2 regions of the Lentibacillus songyuanensis genome follow, and region 2 is predicted to be linked to the other one. Evidence: riboswitches for the same ligand, from Rfam matches in the RefSeq annotation. Region 2 holds a riboswitch; the other holds the start of a gene.
The links. Region 2 has a riboswitch for lysine ahead of WMZ97_RS16835 (Na+/H+ antiporter NhaC family protein). Riboswitches for the same ligand answer to the same signal wherever they lie in the genome.
Positions count from the first base shown of each region.

Region 1: another riboswitch for lysine. It lies ahead of dapA (4-hydroxy-tetrahydrodipicolinate synthase); the one in region 2 lies ahead of WMZ97_RS16835 (Na+/H+ antiporter NhaC family protein).

Region 1 covers NZ_JBCLVH010000001.1:299,807-306,728, reverse strand. Annotated here, with positions in the region: gene WMZ97_RS01430 (MFS transporter) at 1-422, opposite strand, end outside; gene WMZ97_RS01425 (MarR family winged helix-turn-helix transcriptional regulator) at 615-1,037, shown strand; gene WMZ97_RS01420 (glycosyltransferase) at 1,143-2,138, opposite strand; lysine riboswitch at 2,438-2,622, shown strand; gene dapA (4-hydroxy-tetrahydrodipicolinate synthase) at 2,755-3,642, shown strand; gene WMZ97_RS01410 (CBO0543 family protein) at 3,848-4,423, opposite strand; gene WMZ97_RS01405 (helicase) at 5,119-5,670, shown strand; gene WMZ97_RS01400 (purine-cytosine permease family protein) at 6,020-6,922, shown strand, end outside.
Region 2 covers NZ_JBCLVH010000020.1:51,287-58,208, reverse strand. Annotated here, with positions in the region: gene WMZ97_RS16850 (M23 family metallopeptidase) at 1-235, shown strand, start outside; gene WMZ97_RS16845 (methionine/alanine import family NSS transporter small subunit) at 286-393, opposite strand; gene WMZ97_RS16840 (sodium-dependent transporter) at 395-1,924, opposite strand; gene WMZ97_RS16835 (Na+/H+ antiporter NhaC family protein) at 2,577-4,127, opposite strand; lysine riboswitch at 4,248-4,427, opposite strand; gene yunB (sporulation protein YunB) at 4,486-5,265, opposite strand; gene WMZ97_RS16825 (YunC family protein) at 5,392-5,694, opposite strand; gene WMZ97_RS16820 (bifunctional metallophosphatase/5'-nucleotidase) at 5,791-6,922, opposite strand, start outside.

The DNA.
Region 1 (6,922 bases), on a different contig from region 2:
GTCACAATTGCAGCTAAGGAAGTGGCAACAAATAGGGCATTACCCAGTCCCCAGCCGCCTCGAAGTCCAACAAGCGCCCAAATATCATTGGAAAAACCGCCCAATCCAGCGAAAAGGGCAATAATAACAATTCCGGTTAACAAGGTGCCTTTCATTCCAAGCCGGCTGGAAAGCGTGCCAGTAATCAGCATCGCCACGGCCATCACGGCATTATAGCTCGTAAACAGCAGTGTCACCTCACTGGGAGATGCATCAAGCTGACTGGCAATTGCCGGCAGGATCGGGTCAACCAGTCCCAGTCCCATAAAGGCAATAATACAGGCAAAAAAAACTGCCCATACCGATTTTGGCTGGCTCATAATACTTTGCTCCTGAACCGGTTGATCCCATTCTTTTGCTAAAGCTGTTGCGTGTTGCGCCATCAAAAAACTCCAATCCTTCAAATAATTTTATCCGCGTTCGTTCTCTGACCCCGAATAATCGAAAATAATGTGACTTTCATGATAAGTGATTGTATCATACAACTATTTGGTTGTATAGTGCAATTAGATGTAAAAAGGAGAAATACTTGCGATCAACCTATGGGAAATATACGATAATGGGGAGGTGTAAAAATGGATAAAGATTCGTTAAAAAATATTGAACATGAAGTTACGGTATTTGTTCGCCGAATTGTTCTGTCGGACAAACAGCATCGACGGCTGGAGCGGTCCGCCTATGTCATCCTCCGGCAATTATCTATACAAGGTCCGGCTGGTGTCAAATCGTTAGCAGAAAACCTGCACTTGGACATATCCACGATCTCCCGGCAAGCCGCTGCACTCGAGAAAAGAAATTATGTTGAAAAAATACCCAATCCTGAAGATGGCAGATCCTATTTTTACCGGATTACTGAACCAGGTGTCCATGAATTAGATGAAAACAAACAACGACGCTATCAAAAGCTCGAAGCGGCCTTATCTGATTGGTCCGATGAAGAAAAGCGAACATTCGCTGACCTGTTAAAAAAATATAACCAAACTGTGGAAAAAATATAATGAGGCAGGGACCTGTAAAGATCCCTGCCACCAAGAAAAAGTGCTATTAAACGTTCAACTTTCTGGTGAACTTAATCCGCTTTATATCCGGATCGATCAAAGCTTTTATAACCAGGCTTCAAAAAAGTCTTTGTAACCTTGTTTCATAATAGTGCTTGAAAAGTGGTCAAATGCATACTCCCGGTTTTCCTGAGAAATGTTAGTTGGCGTTGCTGCCGCCATGTTTACCAGTTCAAACCAATTCGTTTCATTTCCGGAAAACGCGTGCTTTGAATGAATATGGCCATAACATGGGTGCTCCGGTTTTACAATGATTTTACCCATCGCCAGCGCCTCAGTTAGCGGCATGGCATACGTATCAAACTTCGAACAGTTCCAATACACTTTTGCACTGTTCATCAAGGAAAAAATCTCATCCTGGGTCAGCGCAAACTGCGGTTTCACATTATCCGGAATGGAATAACGCTTCATACTTTCCCGGTATCTTTCTCCACCGAATACCATAACTACTTCTTTATCCGGATTTTGCCGGGCATATTTCAACACCAGATCCGGCCGGCGGTTCGCTTCATCTCTTCCAATCCAAAGAATGCGATTTTCCTTAATTTGCTGCGGAGCAAAATGCTTGTGTGCCAAATCTTCATTAAACCCGATCGGAATAACCGTGACATCGTTAACCCCAAACGTAGATGTTAATTGATCTTTTAAATAATCGGTTTGCACAATCGCCTTATCCACAACTCCATAAAACGGCTTCATCATCTCATAGCCAGTTAATGCTGGGTCGGGGATGCTATGCGGAAACAATACACTATGCTTCATAAACATACTTAAATAAGTAAAACCGGAAACCGTGTATATCACGTGCTCAATATTTTCCTTATCAAGCTTATCGAGTACAATATCATAGTTTACTAAATCACCTTTTTCATATTCGTAGCCCGGTAGATGATCGTACGCGCTAACATGACGTTCCGGAGATATGAATACGATTTCCACTCCCAATTCCTCACCAATTCGCTTTAAACGATCTGCAAACACTCGTGGACCCTGGGCTTCCGCAAATTGAATCTTCCGCATGACTAATCCGACTTTTTTCATGTCTATCAACCTCCAATCATCATCTTATCATAACCTTTCCATAACACCTGAGACAATCCTGATAAAGTGAAACTTCAATCAGTGGGGGTTTCCCTTTCTCCCCTGCTGATTGTTAGTTGAACAGAATCGGACCTTTACGGGCAGTTGACTCCCACTTATCTTTTTTGGTTTCACCTCTAAATCTTGAAGTGGGAGTCTTACTGCCCGTTAAGAGTGGGATAAATTACCCCCTTGCTGTTTCTCGTATTATCTGTTACAGTACAAGTAATTAAATACTTTTCTTATTTCAATTCGTTTGATATAAGGATAGAGGTTGCAAAGGCCATTAGTAAACAATAAGAGGATGATGGGACATCCAGTGATTATTGTGGAAAGGGGTATTTGCCGAAGTGGAAGGAATCTCATATTCCAGAAGCTGGTTCTGTTATTGAATAGGTGCAGAACTGTCATATAGGTTTTTGCTATATGGAGGGCTATCTACGCAGAGATGTGTACACGAAAATCATTCTGCAGCAGTGAAGCCGTCACTGCTGTATTTTTGCGTCTGAGTCCGGATTGCCCTTGATTTTCTTGCATGTATTTCATGTACCAAAAATTTGCAAAAGGGTGTGAAGCTATGTATTTCGGTCAAGTATTAACAGCAATGGTAACGCCATTTAATGCCAATGGTGAAGTAGATTACGAGGCAACCAGCACATTAGTTCAGCATTTAATTACAAATGGTTCTGATGGCCTTGTCGTGGCTGGAACTACTGGAGAATCTCCAACATTAACAACGGAGGAGAAACTAGCACTTTTTAAATGTGTGGTAAAAGCTGCGGACGGAAGGGTTCCTGTTATCGCTGGAACAGGGTCAAATAACACCAGTGCTTCCATTCATTTAACCAAACAAGCCGAAAAAACCGGTGTCGATGGGATAATGCTGGTAACTCCTTATTACAACAAGCCTTCACAGGAAGGGCTGTACCAGCACTTTAAAACGATTGCCGAATCGACTCCCTTACCAGTCATGCTATACAATATTCCAGGCCGCAGTGTTGTCAGTATGTCGGCTGAGACGATTATCCGCTTATCAAAGGTTGACAATATTGTCTCGTTAAAGGATGCAGGCGGGAATTTAAATGACAGTACGACGATTATCCAGGAAACAGCCGATGATTTTAGCGTTTATAGCGGTGATGATGGAATGGCCCTGCCAATGCTGGCTATCGGGGGTACCGGAGTTATTTCGGTTGCCTCGCACATTATCGGAAATGAGATGCAGAAAATGATCCATGATTATAAATTCGGCAACGTTCAACAAGCAGCTGAAATGCATCGTGAGCTTTTGCCAATCATGACTGCCTTATTCCAGGCTCCAAGCCCAACACCGGTCAAAGCAGCCTTAAATCTCGCTGGCGTGCCTGTTGGCGGTGTGCGCTTGCCACTGGTTCCGTTAAATGAAGAAGAAATGAATGACTTACAACACGTACTTCCATTGAAACAGACAAAAGCTATAAGCTAAGGTAACAAGTAATCGCAACAGCATAGTGCTGTTGCGATTACTTGTACATGCCGCGTCTAAAAGGACATCCTTCAACATTTCCATAAACGCGATTCTGATAAGCACATGGTTTTTGCTTCTGAAAAAAGTAAGTGCCGACACTCAAAAGGGAGCACTTTAACGAAGAAAAAGGCGTCTCAAAGTTGATTGTCAGGAGACATATTATCTATTCTTTCTTTTCCCTTCGTTGTTGCGCTTGCAGGGATATTACCTTCTCTGTTAATGCTTTTATACCGATACCCATTACAATATAAATGGGGAAAGAATACACGTATTTCCACCAGTTTAAATAATATATCTTCATCCATATAAAAATAGGCTCAGCAATAAATGCCCAAAAGACTGCAAAAAAAATTATGATGAATATAAACGGTTTCCATCTTGGCACCCATTGATATATTAGCATATACAACACGGGCAATGTACCAAAGTCCACGGGGGCCAATGGTGGAAAAAACTGTACCAGCTTATATCCATAAGTCCACGCTGACAAAACAACACCTGCGACATCAAGCGTGATTGCAATAATGACAATACAAAGACCATAAAAAGCAATTTCCATGGTTCTTGTTTTATCCAGCAGTCTCCACCAGATCACCAGAGGAACAATCATTAAAACTAAAAGGAACCACCAGTTAAAGGTAAACAGTACATCGTTCAACCAGCGATCATAAGTGACTTGAAAAAAATGCTTTTGTGCATCAGAAAGCTCTTCTACAGAGACAGAAAATTTATGTTTCATGGCGATCACCATTTTCATATAACCATTGTAAAATGCGAAGATTTAAAATCAGAATGAAAAATAAAATGGGGTATTCGATTACGGAGTACCACAGTTCCCACCCGTTGTAGTAAAAGAAACTGCTTTTTAGCAAATGTTCATATATACTGCTACATATAGTCCACATTGCAATGTAACCGATCTAAACAATATGCCTTTTTTAGAAACCGATATCCACCCTGTCAAAAAAATACTCACAGCGGGAAAAATACCGTATTCATAGACAAATCCAAGCGAATCCACACCTTTTTTGAAATAGCCATGATCCCATTTAATATCAAAATAATCATCGACAGTTAACTCCAAACATGACCGTAAAAGTAGATGTTGCGTATAATTGCCACTTAGACAGGTTTTTGAGGATGAAATAAGCAGCTAAATTCAGCACCATAATTGTACTCCAAAATAAACCATTGATTCATTCTCTTTTCGATATAGTTATTCTTTTAGTGTGCTCTTAGTGCAGGGTATTATGTGAAGTACATTATTCCGGTAAAAATACCTTCCCCTTTGTGCCGGAATAGGGCGCTTTCAATATAAAAAGATAGTTGGTTATTTGAAAAAATGGGATAATCCTTATGAAATAAATCTCATCAAACAATCAAGGTCATATTACAGTACATAGCTTACCAAACCTTTATAAGGAGTGACTTTAAATGAGTGTTAGAGAAGATAATTTGTACCCGGATTGCCCAACTATAATTAGGACGGTCAACGTTGGCGGTTTGACGAAATCTCAGCTTCTTCGGAGATTGCAACAACAATCTATCTTTATGAATGAGCTTGGAGAGAGGCTGTTCGCTGATGATAAGTTTACTGTCTCAGATAAGATATATCGTGTAAGGACTCTTGAACTCAAAGTTCGTCACCTTGGCTTTCCAGAAGGAGCTACGATACCTGATCTTTTTAAAAAAGCAAACCAGGCTGGCTTAACATTGTGTCCGCTTGAATTAGGTCCACATTTAAGATTGGCTTATCTGGATCAATCGGAAGGTTACTCGTCAAAGCCCTCTTGGCGACATCGAGCTCCATATGGCTCCGTTACAATTGCATCAGAGATCTTGTCCGAAGATGTCGACTTTCCGAAAGGCTTCTATCTGAGACGAATAGAGGGTGTGCTTTGGTTACGAGGATACATTGCTGATCATCTGCATATCTTGGCACCGGACGATCATTTTGTTTTTTGTCAAAACGAAACATTGAAGTAAAAAAATCCTTCAAGGCGTTCTTTTCAATCTATCTTTATATTCAAAGGTTACACCTTTCCTTATTTTTCACTCAGGTAGCGGAACATCTCGCTCTTTTCATAATATATATTAGCTAAAATAATGACCACTTTTCACACATACTTACCAACGATATCCGTATTATCCGTACGATAGCATACGTAAACCGCTGATAGTCATGTATTTTTCTCACTAGATTGTAAAACAAGCGTTATTATCATGGTTGCAGCATGTCGGCCTTCATTGCTATAGTTAATAACAGTCGTGCTTTTTTGAATCATTTATTACTAGAATCATGTGAAACATTACACAAGGATAGGAGCTGATATGTATGCGATCTGTTCAATCTGCAGATCACAAAGTCAATGAAACGGGTGACGATTATTCATTAGACAGAGTACCACGCAGCCAAAGAAACATGGGATGGCTCAGCATTACAAACATTACATTTGGTATTGCCACAGCCATTTTTTACTTCCAAATGGGCAGTGTGATGGCACTACAATTCGGAGCCATCAACGCTATTATTTCTGCCATTTATGCAATTGTTGTTGCCGGCATACTCGGTACATTTATTGCTTATTTATCCGCGAAATCAGGGATGAATGTGAATTTACTCTCCAGAGGCGGCGGATTTGGTTATATTGGGGCATCATTAACCTCGTTCATTTACGCTACAAATTTTATTATGTATTGCGCACTTGAAGGACTAATACTCGTTGCTGCTGTTCACAAGTTTTTCCCCGTAATACCGGAGTGGGTATTAATTATTTTCTTCGGTTCCATCGTCATTCCGCTCAATTGGTTTGGAATTAAACAATTAGATAAACTCCAAAAATGGTCATTACCACTTTTCGTCGTTTTTTTAATTGCGGCTATTGTCATGGCTGGATTAACTCCCTCCACTTACGAAGGCAGTTTCTGGACGTATATGCCTGACGGAGTGCAAGTCGGCGGTACCGCATTATTACTTTGTATCGGCATGCAGCATGGAATCATGGGACTAACCCCATTACTCGCCTCCGACTATGCCCGGTTTCTCAAACCAAAGGATACAAAGCTTGGGATCTTTGCCATTGGATTTATCCCACAGATATTCTGTTTTGGGGTCATGGGCGGTCTAGGCATCTGGTTTGGTGTTCGTTTGGGAGAAGCAAATCCTGGGGTTTACATCGTTTTACTTCTAGGTATTTGGGGTGCATTGTTTACCATGTTAACACAAGTACGGATCAAT
Region 2 (6,922 bases):
TCATTACTACGGCCACTTAAGCGGATATGAGGATGGAATTAAAGTTGGACAGGTCGTCAAACCTGGGGATCGAATTGGAAGTGTTGGTTCCACCGGATATGGCCCACCAGGAACTTCCGGAAAATTCCCGCCACACCTGCATTATGGAATGTACAAAGATGATGGCCACAATGAATGGTCCTTTGATCCATATCCCTATCTAAGAAAATGGGAACGCATGACCAAAGATAAATAAAACAAATAAAAGCGCCATTACCGCTTATAAGCGGTAATGGCGCTTTTCGTTTAATTAGATTCTCGTGACTTTTTCACAGCGTGTACTATGCTTGCTGCCAGGCCACCCCAAATAATGACAACTCCAAGGATTGCAACTACTATTGCACTTGCACTCATATTAATTTGCCTCCTTCGATTGCTTATCTTCTTCCTCACCAGATGTGTTCCCTTTTGTAAAAGCCATAATCACACCAACCACAAGCGCTGCAATGGCAATAAACCATCCACCATAAAGAACAAAGGCGTCTGAGTATTCCCCATAGTTACCTGTATCGCCTGGAAACTTCCTAAGTAAATTTTCTCTAAATAAATCAACCATCATATAACCTAAAATGAGTGGTGTGATCAATCCAAGGCTGACATTCCACCACCAGCCTAAACGTATATCCGAAATTTCATTGGCATGCGTTTTAAATTCGCCAATCTTGCGTAAGCCCCAAGCAACCAAAATAACTTCAACCAAGCCCAGCAAAGCAACACCAAACTGATTAATAAAGTAGTCGGTAGCATCCAGGAAGTTCAGCCCACCTCTTGTTGCATAGACAAAGGAAATAATTGCTGCAAGTCCACCACCAAACAGGACCGCCTTTCCTCTGGAAATCTTAAATTTATCCACTAAGCCGGCTACATACGTTTCGGTAATCGACATGAGCGAGGTTAACCCTGCCAAAACGAGTGAGGCAAAGAACAAAAATCCAAACAATCCGTTAAGTGCTGGAAACTGATTAATAATTTCAGGAAATGTAATAAACGCCAATCCCACACCACCGGAAACAACTTCATCTACCGGTACACCCTGTTGTGAAGCCATAAAACCGAGTACAGAAAAGACACCAATCCCAGCAAGCAATTCAAAACCAGAATTGGCAAACCCGGTAATAAACGCGTTGTTCGTAATATCTGACTTCTTTGGTAAATAACTGGAATACGTAATCATAATGGCAAAGGCAATGGATAAGCTAAAGAAGATTTGACCATAGGCTGCCACCCAGACACTGCCTTTCGTAATCGATGAGAAATCGGGTTCAAAAAATGCATTTAATCCTTCCATTGCACCGGGCAATGTAATGGCACGAATAACAATAATCAAAAAAATGATAACTAAAGCAGGAATAAAAATACGGTTTGCTGTTTCAATACCTTTTTTAACCCCTTTAAACAATATCCCCAACACGACAATCCATACAATAATCAATGGAATTAATACTCCAGGCACCAAGCCGCCAAATTCTCCTGGGTTGGCCAAATGCAGATAATCATTAAACATAAAACTTTCCGTATCCTCTCCCCAGCTTTGCTTAAAGGAAAAGATGGAAAATGATATTGCCCAGGCAATAATCACAGAATAATACGTCGAAATGACAAATGCGACAGCTACAGCCCACCAGCCAACAAATTCGGATTTCTTATTCATCCGCTTGTAGGTTAATGGTGCAGATCCACGATACTTATGTCCCATCGTGAATTCCAGAATTAAAATTGGGATCCCTGCGGTGAGTAACGCAACTAGATACGGGATAAAAAATGCCCCCCCACCATTCGCATAAGCTTCCGATGGAAAACGCCAAATATTCCCAAGTCCGATGGCGGATCCTACTGCAGCCATAATAAACCCAGCCCTTGTTCCCCATTGCGAACGATTCTCCATTTTGTAACCTCCTCGTCTCCTAATTTCCCCTTCCCTTAATATATATTAAGGGAAATGAAAATCTTTACTCTTTTCTGATATCTATGCTTGTATTATAGCGCTACTTTTTACCTATGTCAAAAGGAAATTTTGGACTTATCTGATTTGAAGTACTAAATGGAAAGAGGCTAGGAGATAACGGAAATTTTGTACACTAAAGACGAAAAGATTAGAATATTAATTTTTCGAGAGTCCCCACCCTTCACTCACCCAGACTGGTATAGCTGTTTATAGATAATAGCAAACACTATACTAGCGGAGGAAAAACACGGAGACTTCAACGGGAAAGCGAAGACAATGAGCCCCTGCAGTGAGCATTCTTTGCGACCAGGAGGCTTATCGCGAGCCCGTGGAAAGCGTAGTTTCTCCCGTAGCGGTAAAGGTAAGATATTCACCATCCATGGTTACATCGCATTTTACATCTAATCAGTATCAAGGTTTCCCTATTCGTATTATTAAAAAATCTTTAGCTATATCAAGATACCTCCTTTATAAAGTTTATCCATTCTATCCATAAAAAGAAAAATCCGAACGAATGCAAGTTCCAATCGAAGAAACTTGAATCTATTCGGATTTCTCTATAACTAAAACACTTTTTCCCGGACTCTTTTCGTTAATTGGTTACTTTTGTTTTTTCGATAAATCGGAATAGAAAACCGATCACAATAAGCATGACAATGGTTGCGGCTAATGCCAATAATACATGATTAGTCCAACCAACAATTAAGTAGCCAATCGCTGACACCAATGCGACCAAAAGTGCATACGGAATTTGTGTCATTACGTGATCGATATGGCTTACTCCTGCCCCTGTTGACGACAGAATTGTTGTATCTGAGATCGGAGAACAGTGATCACCGAACACCGCTCCAGCAAGTACGGCAGATAAAGAAGGAATCAGCATCGAAGGGTCAGCTAACATCGCCACCTCCGCCGCAATTGGCAGCATAATACCAAACGTTCCCCATGATGTTCCAGTCGCAAGTGCCATAAAACCAGCAATTATAAAAAACAAAAAAGGTAAATAACCGGGACTTATCGATGCATTATCAACAAGCTGTGCCAAATAACTTCCCGTTTCTAACGTACCAATTATGGAACCAATCATCCATGCCAAAAGCAAAATATAAATGGCCGGAAGCATTGCGTTGATCCCCTTGGTCAACATTCTGGAAACAGCTGCCTTTGGACGACTTTCACGAAGATGCAAGATGAGTGCAATAACAACAGCTAATAAGCCCCCTGTAAACAGCGAAACTTCTACTTTGATGTTTGCAAACACAGCTAAAACGCCAGCTTCATCACTAGCCTGTATTCCTGTAATAACCATCATTAAGACCGTTCCTACAACAAGGGCCAGAATAGGCACAAGCAGATGGTAGACACGGCCATTTTCATGTGGCTTAAAGGCTTCCGTTAAATCACCCGGTATGTTTTCATTCGAAATGACAACTTCACCCGTAGATTCCGCATTTTGTTCATGTTTTCGCATTGGTCCAATATCAATTTTCATATAGGCAACGAGAAACACCAAAATAAGTGCACCAAGTGCGTAAAAGTTATAGGGAATCATTTTGATAAAAGCTTCAAATGGCTGAAATTCGGTTATTCTATTTGCCGCAAATAAACTCCCTAACAGACCAATAATGTACGCACCCCAGCTGGATATGGGTGAAATAACAGTGACAGGTGCAGACGTAGAATCAATATAATAAGATAATTTCGCACGTGAGATATGGTGTCTGTCCGTTAAAGGCCGTGCAATCTGTCCAACAGCAAGCGCATTAAAATAATCATCAATAAAAATAATAATACCTAACACAGCAGTCATTACCTGGGCACCCACTCTTGTCTTAACCCGTCTTATCATCCAGTCACCAAATGCGCGACTGCCCCCAGAGGCTGTGATAAATGCAGTCATTATCCCGAGCAGCAATAAAAATCCCAGCAGTAACAGATTTCCACTGTCAACTGCCCCATCGGTTACAAAAATGGTATAAAATGTTCGCCAAATTTCTTTTAATGATTCTAGGATATTAAAATGATGAATAAATAATGCCCCAACAATAATCCCCACCCCAAGTGAAAGCAGTACCCTCCTCGTAAATAAGACAAGTACCAGCATGAGTACTGGGGGGAGTAATGAATAAATCGTTCCCACCATGATAAAACCTCCATTTTCTATGCAAACGCCTGAAGAACCCGGAAAAAATCGTAGAAAACACAAAAAAACAACGATAGAAAATAACCTACCATTGTTTATAAGTATACGTTATCCTCCATTTCGATCAGTAGTTCTCCATACATTTGCCATCATGTATGACAGTATATCCCTTATTGAGGGAAATACCAGCATTCCATAAGCTTGACCCTTATGATGCTTCGGCAATCAGCCCTTTCGCCAATCCTCATTGTTGTCATCCTCTGATTGGTTACTGATACTGATTGCACCTCTACCTCACCGATCTGATAAGGTTTATTATGAAATTATGAGGTAGTTCAACATCTATTACTATACTAGCCTATTTATCTTTTTGCAACTCATTTTTGGGTATTGAGATTGGCGGATTGTTATTGCCTCCTCCACCATAATAATCAGGAACCTTCCCGATTACAACCCCGGATGTAATATAGACGTCCGTACTGACATCCTTCACACTGGAGGAAAACGGGATAATAGTTTGGACTTGACCCTCTACGTGGATGTAAATTTTAACCATCGCGCTATTAATTCCAAAATCCTCTACCTCGTGCACAACATCCGTTTTCACATTCCCTGTAAACTCCAAATTCACCGGAATTTTAGGTCCAAGGTTGGCAAGCACCGTGTTACCTGTCACCTGTCCAAGGGGAATCTCTACCAGTGTCGGATCTTCCGTGCGCTTTCCCTCAACCGTATCTCCATATTCCAAATCAAGATCTGACGTTTCTTCATCCGGTACCTTACCACTGTTCATCCGCAAAAAGAATTCCTCAACCTTATCTGTGGCATAGCGATTTATTTCATTGACAGCACCTGAATCAAATTTCCAAGAGGTAATATTTCCATCATTATCCTGTGTGAATTCCGTCATATCTTCAAAATTATAATCCCCCGCAAACTGCACCGCAGCGTTGATACCGCGTGTGGCGAATTCAGTTGTTTTACTCTCAGCAACATCCATTAATGTCGGTTTTATCCCCGCGTTTACGATAACAAACGTCAATCCAATCATTAACACGAACAATAGCATAGTGATAACAAGTATATATTTCGCTGGAGGTGGTGTTCTTCTTTTCCGAAAAGCTTTGCGTCTTATCAATATGACCCCCCCTTAAAAACAATTTATGCTTGTTTCACGGGAGTTAGAATTTGCAATTCCGGATTAATTCCAGCATCTTTGCCCCTGCAAATAAAAAAGCCTCCCATTAAAGGAAGACATAATTAATTATGATATATGGATTAACGCATCACGGCCGATCATGCCGGACTCCCAGCCATAGGCCTTAGATGCATCAGTAATCTTTTCGAGTGGTGCGTTAAGTAAATCATCAATCGTCTTGACTCCAACCGCTCGCCCGGCGATAACGTTACGGTCAGCCAACACATTGTTTAATACGTCCACATCTAGCGCACCACACATAATATAGCCAATTTCATTCGTAATCATTAATAAATTGGTCTTAGGCAACTCTACCGTAATAGCAGTAAAAAACATTCCTTCAACTTCCAGCGGATTCACCGTGATCATGAATATGCCCCCTTCTAAGCTAACACTACATGTGTATTCATGAAGCTTGGGCAATGTCACTTGACAGGTGCCGAAAGTAAGAGGTTGGACGTCGAATCACCGTTTTGCGAAGTCTTTTTTTAATGTATAAGCAAGCAAATCACGCAAAAGTTCCGGTAGAAAATACCTTTTCGTTTCTGATCGGGCAACTTCTGGAAGCAGTCGACCAAAAGTAAACGTATCGGCAACAGCTACCGTATAGGTCCGATTAGGATCAAGGGCTTCCTGATGGAATAAAACCTCTTTGACGGTTTCATAGCCATCTGGATAAAGCTTGGTACGAACGGTCAATCCAGAAAATACCATACGGCCAATCAACTCACCGCGAAATCCAAACCCTTTCAACGGCAATTCCATTAATTCCTTGGTAAATGATGCGCGAACAACCTCGAGCAATTCGTTACCATTTAGTTCAACAACACACGGATTAATCGGATGCGGACAAATTCGATGAATATCCTGATACGTGACATCCCCTTCCATTAATTCATCAAGCAGCACGCCGGAATTTAACATTGCGCAATCAGCTTTTGTCCAGTGCTTCATCGTTTCCGTCAATTTCTCCATAATTTTTGTATCCTCAAACCACTTCACTTTAATCGGTTCCTGCAAATAAACAACTGTCTTGCCCAATCGATCTTCTGCCTGTTTCGTTAATTCCAGAAGTTTGTTTTCTGTTTGTTCGTCTTCGGCCACATGCGTAATATCCGTCGCATATGCTTCTTTATGAACAAGTTGTTGTTGATCATGATCCCATGTCAATAGAACCTCTCCAATAAAGTAGGCATGTTTTCCGGCAGCGGTTAGAAGTGTTTGATTAATCGTCTCACCGGTTCGTAATAAATGATGAGTATGACCACCAATAATCACATCTATCTCCGGAAATCGTCTTGCTATCGCCTGATCTTCACTGAGACCAAGATGCGATAGCAAAACAATAATATCAGCAGTCGGCTTTAGTTTATTTATTTCACGCTCTAAGACGGTAAAGGGATCATTGACATGCCAATCTAGCAGCTCATAGTAATCATTAAACGGTGCTGTAAGCCCAATGATGCCAACTTTGACCCCATGCATTGACTGCACATACACATGGGATTTGAGCCAGGCCGGTGCTGGTTCTGTCATATGGTGTAAATTTGCGCATACCACTTGAAAATTTGCTTCGTCATAAAGATGATACAAATCC